One region of the Sinorhizobium sp. NG07B genome, then DNA from elsewhere that is predicted to be linked to it. Evidence: riboswitches for the same ligand, from Rfam matches in the RefSeq annotation. Region 1 holds a riboswitch; the other holds the start of a gene.
What was found. Region 1 has a riboswitch for cobalamin ahead of cobU (bifunctional adenosylcobinamide kinase/adenosylcobinamide-phosphate guanylyltransferase). Riboswitches for the same ligand answer to the same signal wherever they lie in the genome.
Positions count from the first base shown of each region.

Region 2: it holds a riboswitch for cobalamin, as region 1 does, so the genes downstream of both, CO664_RS04845 (CbtB-domain containing protein) here and cobU (bifunctional adenosylcobinamide kinase/adenosylcobinamide-phosphate guanylyltransferase) in region 1, are expected to answer to the same signal.

Region 1 is NZ_NWTD01000001.1:1,352,032-1,356,238, reverse strand. Features, by position in the region: gene cobN (cobaltochelatase subunit CobN) at 1-258, opposite strand, end outside; gene cobW (cobalamin biosynthesis protein CobW) at 484-1,548, opposite strand; gene cobU (bifunctional adenosylcobinamide kinase/adenosylcobinamide-phosphate guanylyltransferase) at 1,552-2,079, opposite strand; cobalamin riboswitch at 2,212-2,607, opposite strand; gene CO664_RS06515 (FecR domain-containing protein) at 2,843-3,820, shown strand; gene CO664_RS06510 (adenylate/guanylate cyclase domain-containing protein) at 3,873-4,207, opposite strand, start outside.
Region 2 is NZ_NWTD01000001.1:993,829-998,035, reverse strand. Features, by position in the region: gene CO664_RS04860 (cystathionine gamma-synthase family protein) at 1-1,001, shown strand, start outside; gene CO664_RS04855 (VOC family protein) at 1,028-1,378, opposite strand; gene CO664_RS04850 (anthrone oxygenase family protein) at 1,417-1,896, opposite strand; cobalamin riboswitch at 2,075-2,352, shown strand; gene CO664_RS04845 (CbtB-domain containing protein) at 2,392-2,568, shown strand; gene CO664_RS04840 (CbtA family protein) at 2,746-3,531, shown strand; gene CO664_RS04835 (ferric iron reductase) at 3,602-4,207, opposite strand, start outside.

The sequences.
Region 1 (4,207 bases):
GAGCGGCCGGACGACGATCAGCTTCGCATGTCGCGCGGTACGTTCGACGTAGGTGTCGACCGACATCGGATGCATGAGGTTCATGAGGCTGGCGATGCGCAGGCTATTCCCGCTCGCGCGCCGGCGATGCGCGGCGGCAATCGACGCAAGCTCGGTATCGGCCGCCGACAGGAACAGGATATCGGCCGGGCTTTGCCCGAGATCGATCGCTTCGTTGCCGTCGGCGATCGTGCCTTTCTGGGCTAGGAGGAGATGCATTGTTGCTTCCCGCTGGGCTCGTGAAGAGACCCCTCCCCAGCCCCTCCCCACAATGGGGAGGGGTTAGGTCGTGCCACACGCACTCTTTCCCCGAGTATCAGCCGTTCGTGCCATAACGCCGCCCCCCTTTGGGAACGAAAGCGCCGCCGCAAATGCCAGCCGAGCCCCTCCCCCTTGTGGGGAGGGGTTGGGGAGGGGTTCTTCTCACACGCGCTCAAAACAACCTCACGCCAGCGCCGAAATCGCCGCGCGCACGGCCGCCTCGTCCATGTCGTGCAGGCCGATGACGACGAGGCGCGTGCCGCGCGTCTCGCCGGGTGCCCAGGCACGGTCGTAATATTGATCGACCCGGCTGCCGACCGCCTGGATCAACAGACGCATTGGCTTGCCGGGTACGTCGGCAAAGCCCTTGAGGCGTAAAACGTCGTGCTCGGCGATGACGGCCTTGAGCCGGTCGATGAAGGCCGCCGGTTCGGCAATCGGGCCAAGTTCGACGACGAAGCTGTCGAATTCGTCGTGATCATGTTCCTCGCCGGCCTCATGCTCCATCTCGTGATGCGATTTGCGGTCGGCGATCTCGTCTTCCGTGCCGACGCCAAGCCCGAGCAGGATCGCGGCTGCCACCTCGCCGTTCTTGGCCTCGATCATCGCCGGCTTGCGGCTGATGCGCGAGGCGACTTCGTCACGCACGGACTTGAGGCCCGCAGCATCGATGAGATCGGTCTTGTTCAGAACGATGAGGTCGGCGGCGGTGAGTTGGTCCTCGAAGAGCTCTTCCAGCGGGCTCTCATGGTCAAGGTTGTCGTCATTGACGCGCAGCGCATCGACCTTGTCGTGATCGTCGGCAAAACGGCCGGCGGCAACGGCGGCGCTGTCGACGACGGTCACGACGCCATCGACCGTCACTTCGCTGCGGATGTCGGGCCAGTTGAAAGCGGCGACCAGCGGTTGCGGCAGCGCAAGGCCGGAGGTCTCGATGACAATATGATCCGGGCGGTTCTCTCGCTCGAGCAGCTTGGTCATGGTCGGAATGAAGTCGTCGGCGACGGTGCAGCAGATGCAGCCATTGGTGAGCTCGATGATGTCCTCTTCCGAGCAGGCTTCAGCGCCGCAGCCCTTCAACACGTCGCCGTCGACGCCGAGATCGCCGAACTCGTTGATGATCAATGCGATCCGCTTGCCCTCGGCGTTCTGCAGCAAGTTGCGGATCATCGTCGTCTTGCCGGCGCCGAGGAAGCCGGTGATGACCGTGGCGGGGATCTTGCCCGACTGGGCCTTTGCAAGTGTCATGAATCAACCCTTCATTTTCAGCGGCAACCCGGCCGCGACGAAATAGACTTCGGCGGATTTCTCCGCGACGATTTGATGGAGGCGGCCGGCATGGTCGCGGAAGTCTCGCGCCATGCGGTTCTCCGGCACGATGCCGAGACCGACCTCATTGGAGACGATGATGACGCGCGCCTGCATGGCAGGCAGCAAGCCGGCAAGTGCCGCAAACTCGGCCGGCATGTCGCGCTCTTCCATCATCAGGTTCGTCACCCACAGCGTGAGGCAGTCGACAAGAATGACGCGCTCCGGTGCATCCAGTCGACGAAGCAGGCCGGAGAGATCGAGCGGTTCCTCATGCGTTGCCCAGCCCTTGCCCTGCCGCGCGGCCTGGTGGCGGGCGATACGATCGCGCATTTCCTCGTCATAGGCGCGGCCGGTCGCAACATAGTGCATCCCGAGCCCCGAGGCTTCGGCGAGCTTCTCCGCGAAACTGGATTTCCCGGAGCGCGCGCCGCCGAGCACGAAGACCGGACCGGCATTGGAGAATGTCATCCGACCAGATCCCATGCGAGGAAACTGGTGGGGACAAAGCAACGATAGCAAGCGGACGCGTGACGGGCACGCGCAGAAGACGATAAATAAGCCACGACAACCTCCGTGCTGGCATTGGGGAGGACTCCCCCGGGCGATGCCCTGATGGACGGCAGGTCTCCTGGCTCTCGGCGTCACGGGCAAGCGCTGCGCACGCGGTGCCCAGCGCTATTGGGCCCGAACGGGTCCGCCTCGCCTTCCCGGCGTCTGCTGGCTCGTGAAGGCGGACGATTCGTAGAAAGAGAGGCGTCCAGCCCGGCTGCTCACGATGCCACGCCAGTGGCTTTTCCGGCGTGCCTCCAATTCCGCGACAACTGCCCCATGCAGTTTCACCGGAAGAGGTGCGGCATGCCCGATGGCGAACCCTGACCGTTCTACAGTCGCGGGGTCGGCTGCGATAAGGGCGCCCGGTGTGGGTCCGCCCGTCACATTCCCATTTACTCTCCCGCGCCGCTTCGGTGCGGGGGAACCATCCAATGCGTTAATTATGAAGCGGATGCGTCAAAGTCAATCGACGGTCTGCGACGCGAGGTCGGCAAGTTGCGGCAGCGTGAGGTGCGTCGCCAACTCGGCGCCTTTCTCCTAATCCGAACGGGTAGGCAGACGCCCGTCCCAAGCGCGTGATAAAACGGGCATTCGAACCCGAGGCGGCTCCGATGCTTCGCCACGGTGTTCGATTATGTCCACGGCACTGAATTTGTCAGTTCAGCCTGGAGGGGGTGCGATGGCATATCTGCGTCGTGCCGCATTTGTCGCGCTGAGTGTCGCGCTTTACGGCTCCATGCCAAGCAAGGCCGCCGAACCGATTGGTCAGGCGATCCGGATCAAGACTGAGGTCAGCGGAGCGAGCGGACCACTGGTCGTCACGGACCCGGTGCACCGCGACGAGCGGATTCGGACATCCAGATCCGGCCTTGGCCAGTTCGTCTTCCGAGATGGAAGCAAGCTTGCCGTCGGTGCCGGCTCGTCGGTCGTCATCGACAAATTCGTCTTCGACGACTCGAGATCGGTGCAGAAGCTGACCGTCGCGGCGGCGAAGGGAACGTTTCGCTGGATCAGCGGCAACTCGGGGCACGCGGCCTACCAGATCCTGACACCGGCCGGAACCATCGGCGTTCGAGGCACGGTCTTCGACTTTTACGTCGGCGGAGACGGCACGACGGCAGTGGTGCTCCTGAGCGGCGCTGCCGAATTTTGCGGCCGAGGCGGCTGTCAACAGCTGACGCGGCGCTGCGACTGCGTGGTCGCCCGTCCCAATGGCGATATGACCGATACGCGACGGGTCGACCGAAGCATCCTCAGGACACTCGGCAACCAGCAGGCCTTGCCGTTCCTCTCCGGCAGGCAGCAGCTGTCGCCCGGATGGAGCGGCACCGGCTGCGGCCTTTCAGCTGAGATCCAGATCCGTCCAGATCGGGTCCGGCCGCTCGTCGCACCGCCACCCGAACCGGCTCCGCCTGTCGAGACGCCGCCCCAACCCAAGCCACCCAAACCCGACAAGCCTCACAAACCCGACAAGCCTCACAAACCCGACAAGCCTCACAAACCGGACAAGCCCCAAAAACCAGAAAAGCCGGGCAAGCCGGACAAACACGACAAGAGCTGGCACGATAAACCGAACAAGTTCGACAGGTCGGAAAGGCCGCGCAATCGTGATTACTCGCACGAGCGGAGCAAGGACCGTTCGTTCGGACGACGGTGACTGTAATTGAAGTGCCGGAAAGCGGCGCCTTTTGCATCAGTCGGCGAAGCACCTATTCGCCAGCCGCATCCTTCGCCGTCGGCTCACCAATGAAATGTTCGCCGCGCCGCGAAATCCGCCGATAGAACTCCGACAAGCCGGGCGTCAGCGCGGACGCCTTGAGCTTTGCCACGCCCAGCATGCGCCGGCTCTCGGGGGACCGTGCGCGCAAAGCGTCGACCAGCCGCCGATGAACTTCGAAGAGCTCGGCGAATTCATCCGACTCGGCCAGTCGCTCGTCGCCAACGACTCCAAAGAGCCTCGTTCGCGTGCTCTTACCCTTGAGCCCCAATGCTCCGGCCTCCAGCAGGGCGCAGCCGCCAGCCAAATTTGCCGTCGCCTCCGACA
Region 2 (4,207 bases), 360 kb from region 1:
ACGAACGCGCCGAGGCCGGCGCGCTCTTCTCCTCCGGCATGTCGGCAATCGCCACGACCCTGCTTGCCTTCGTGCGGCCCGGCGACGCAATCCTGCATTCACAGCCGCTATACGGCGGCACCGAGACGCTGCTCGCCAAGACCTTTCTCAATCTCGGCATCCACGCAGTCGGCTTTGCCGACGGCGTCGATGAAGCGGCCGTCAGCGCCGCCGCCGAGGAGGCCATGAGCAGGGGCCGGGTCGCCGCGGTCCTCGTCGAAACGCCGGCCAATCCCACCAACAGCCTCGTCGACGTCGCGATGATCCGCCGCATTGCCGAAAAGATCGGCGAAAGACAGGGGCAAAGGCCGATCGTCGCCTGCGACAACACCCTGCTCGGCCCGGTCTTCCAGCACCCGATCGACCACGGCGCGGACCTGTCGCTCTATTCGCTCACCAAGTATGTCGGCGGCCACTCCGACCTGATCGCCGGCGCCGTGCTCGGCTCGAAGGCGCTGATCAAACAGGTGAAGGCGCTGCGCGGCTCGATCGGCACGCAGCTCGACCCGCATTCCTGCTGGATGCTCGGCCGGTCGCTCGAAACGCTGTCGGTCCGGATGGAGAAGGCGAACGAGAATGCCCGGATCGTCGCCGAGTTCCTGCGCGACCACCCGAAGGTCGAAGGGATCCACTATCTGCCCTTCCACGACGAAGCCTCGCCGGTCGGGAGGACCTTTGCCGCGCAATGCACCGGCGCCGGCTCGACCTTCTCCTTCGACATCGCCGGCGGCCAGGAGGCAGCCTTCCGTTTCTTGAACGCCCTGCAGATCTTCAAGCTCGCCGTCAGCCTCGGGGGCACGGAATCGCTTGCGAGCCACCCGGCGGCGATGACTCATTCGGGCGTGCCGATCGAGGTGCGGCGCCGGATCGGCGTGCTCGAATCGACTATCCGCCTGTCGATCGGCATCGAGCACCCGGACGACCTCGTCGCCGACGTCGCGAACGCTCTGACGACCGTCTGATCCATTGAGCGGGGGCCGTCCCCCGATCAATGCGTCAGAATATTGACTACGTTGCCGAACGGATCGCGCACGAAGAAGCGTCGCACACCCGAGGGTTCGTCAGTGATGTCATAGACGATTTCGATGCCGGCCGCCTTCGCGCGCCGATAGACTTCGTCGACATCGTCCACCTCGATCGAGAGCGCCGGCACCGGCGTTCCCGATCCGCCTTCAATGGCAAAGCTGACCTGCGGCATTGCCGATCCGCCTTCCGCCGCAAAGGTGACCAGCCAGCCGTGATCCATCACCACGTTGAGGCCAAGCAGATCCGTATAGAAACTGCGCGCGCGTTGCGGATCGGATACTTGAAGATTGGGCACGATGCGTCGGACTGCCATTGGATCCTCCCCAGTTTCATCGTCCTCTTTCCTAGGCTTCAGCCGCGTTGAAAGCCAAGCGTGAAAAGGGCGAGCGAAGCTATCGAAGCGATCGTGCGGACATGGTTCCACCAGACCCAATCGGTCAAGTAGCGCTGCTGCCAGACTTCGGTGGCGGCCTCGACCGAAGTGGCATTCGCCAGCGCGTTGTTGAGCGGAACGTTAAAGACCATCGTCACCGCGAATGTGCCGGCGAGGTAGACGAGTCCGCCCGCCGCCAGGAGATAGCTCCCCTCCCCGCCCCAGATGAAAGCGGCAGCTATGAGGATCACGCCGAGCAGCGCCGTGCCCATGAAGGCGGCGAAGAACAACGGATTCTGGATCACGACGTTGATCGCGTTCATGGCAGCAACGCCCTGCTCCGCCGGCAATCGCCGCAGCGCCTGCATGATGCAGACGGAAAAGACGAAGAAGAGCCCGGCCATAAGTCCGGATCCGATGACGGCGGCAAAGGACAGGGCAGGAACAAGGGCAAGCATCGCACGGACCCCGGGTCGATCGTGCGGCCTGCGGCCGCACGCGCTGCCCAAGAGATAACCGACCAATGCGATATAGTCATCAGGAGTTGTTCCCCATGTGGCGGGCAACGCGAAATGCGCGCAACCCTCTCCTCCACTTTCCACCGCGGCGCGATTGACATCATTGGCGGCCACACCTAATCATCGCTGATCGGTTGGTTCCCGGAATGCGAACGTGTTTCGGGAGTAAACGGGAATGTGACGGATGGACCCAAGCTGGGCATCTCAATCACTGCCGACCCCGCGACTGTAGAGCAGCGTGAATTTGCCGTTCCGGAGCAATCCGGAAGAAGCCACTGGAACAGCCGCGAGAGGGCGGTTCGGTTCTGGGAAGGCGAGGCAAATCCTTGGTGACTAGGCTAGCCTGGGCACCTGACGCTGCGAGCCAGGAAACCTGCCAAGCGATACGGGCATAGTGCCCAAGGGGAATATCCCATTGCCATCACGGAGGTTGTCATGGCTACGTCTAAAGTTTCGAGCATTCCGCTCTCCCTCAGCGACCGTCTGACCGCGGGCATCATCGCCCTCATGATCGGTGGCTTCCTCGTTTTCGGTGCCGGCCTGGCGAATTCGGCCGTGCTGCACGACACGGCACACGACACGCGCCATTCCTACGGCTTCCCCTGCCACTAAGCGAAGTCATGGAGCGCCTGCCGCGTTCCACACCAAACGATACAACAATCGACCCTCCGGTGCTCGGAGCGCGCGTCGTGCGTCTGGCACGCGCCCGCGCCTTCAAGCGCCGGCTTGCGTCGATGGAATCGGGCCGGCTTACCGCAAGGCGGCCACGCCCGCTGAGGAAAATCGACAATGATCGTCAAGACACTTCTGGCCGCGGTCGTGGCCGGGCTGATCGCCGGCGTCTTCATGACCGGCGCCCAGGAATTGCGGGTCACGCCGCTTATCCTGCATGCGGAAGAATTCGAGGGCGAAGCGCCGGCTGCAACCGGGCAGCCCGCCGGCGAGCAGCCGGCCACGGATCATCAGCAGCATTCGTCGCTGAAAGGATCCCAGATGTTAGGCGAGATGCTCGCAGCACTTTCGCCGGTCACCCCCGCCTATGCCCATGAGGGCGAAGAACACGAGGAAGGCGGCATCATGTTCGGCATGAGCCGCTTTTCCGGCACGCTTGCCGCCAATCTGGTCACCGGCGCCGGCTTCTCGTTGCTGCTTGCAGGCATCAGCCTGATGATCGGCTACCCGATCACGCTTGCCAATGGCGCGCTCTGGGGCGCCTTCGGCTGGCTCGCCGTGCACCTGCTTCCGGCCGTAGGCCTGCCGCCGGAACTGCCGGGCTTTCCGGCGGCCGAGCTTGGCGACCGGCAGCTCTGGTGGGGGGCGACGGTGCTACTCTCGGCCGTGGGACTCTATCTGCTGGCACTCCGCCCGGAAATCGTCGCCAAGCTCGCGGGTCTCGTCCTAGTCGCCGCTCCCCATCTTTATGGTGCGCCGCAGCCGCTCGACATTTCCAGCAACGTGCCGGCTGTGCTCGGCGCCGAGTTCGCCGTCGCCGCGCTTGCGACGACGCTCGCCTTCTGGCTGGTGCTCGGCATCGTCTCCGGTTTCATCAACGACCGGTTTCTCCGGGCGCACTAACCGGCCCCCGCGCCTTCGCCGCTTGTCCTCTCCCCGCCTGCGGGCAGCACGCGGGGAGAAGGCAAGGGTCTCATTTGCTATCGAGCAGGTGGGCCCGCAGCATCTCTCGTCGAAGCTCGGGCTCGAGCAGCACGCAGGTGTCGCAGAAGCTGCCGCCCTCGGCACGATAGAAAAGGCAACAGCCGCCGCGGATCCGGTAGGTCCTGGAGCGAAGCTCTCCCCCACTGCCGGAGGCCGCTTCGATCTTTTCGTAGTGAAGCTGCCGCGAGGCAAGCGGCGAGTGGGCCTTTTTGACGATCGCCAGCGCCTGCCCCGTCGCCCTGTCCTCCCGTTGCCGCCGCCGCCCGATCTCCAGGAAAGCGCCGGCGAGACTGTCCGCGGCCAACCGCCATTGCGCGCGCGCTGACAGGCCGCAGCGGCGTTTCAGCAGCGCGATCACCGGCTTCAGATGCGCAACGAAGGCATCGTGAAAGCGTCGAGTCGGCTCGTCCGGCTCGATCTCACTCTCGCTCCGCGGAAGGTCGACGAGGAAATGAAAGCGGCCGGCCACAAGCGACCTCCCGTCGCGGGCACGCAAATAGGTTTCGAAACGCAGGCCCGCGACCACCGGAACAAGGCCGCTCACAAGATAGATCGCGCCCGCCGCAAGGCTCAGCTGATGGCTGTAGAAGGCGAC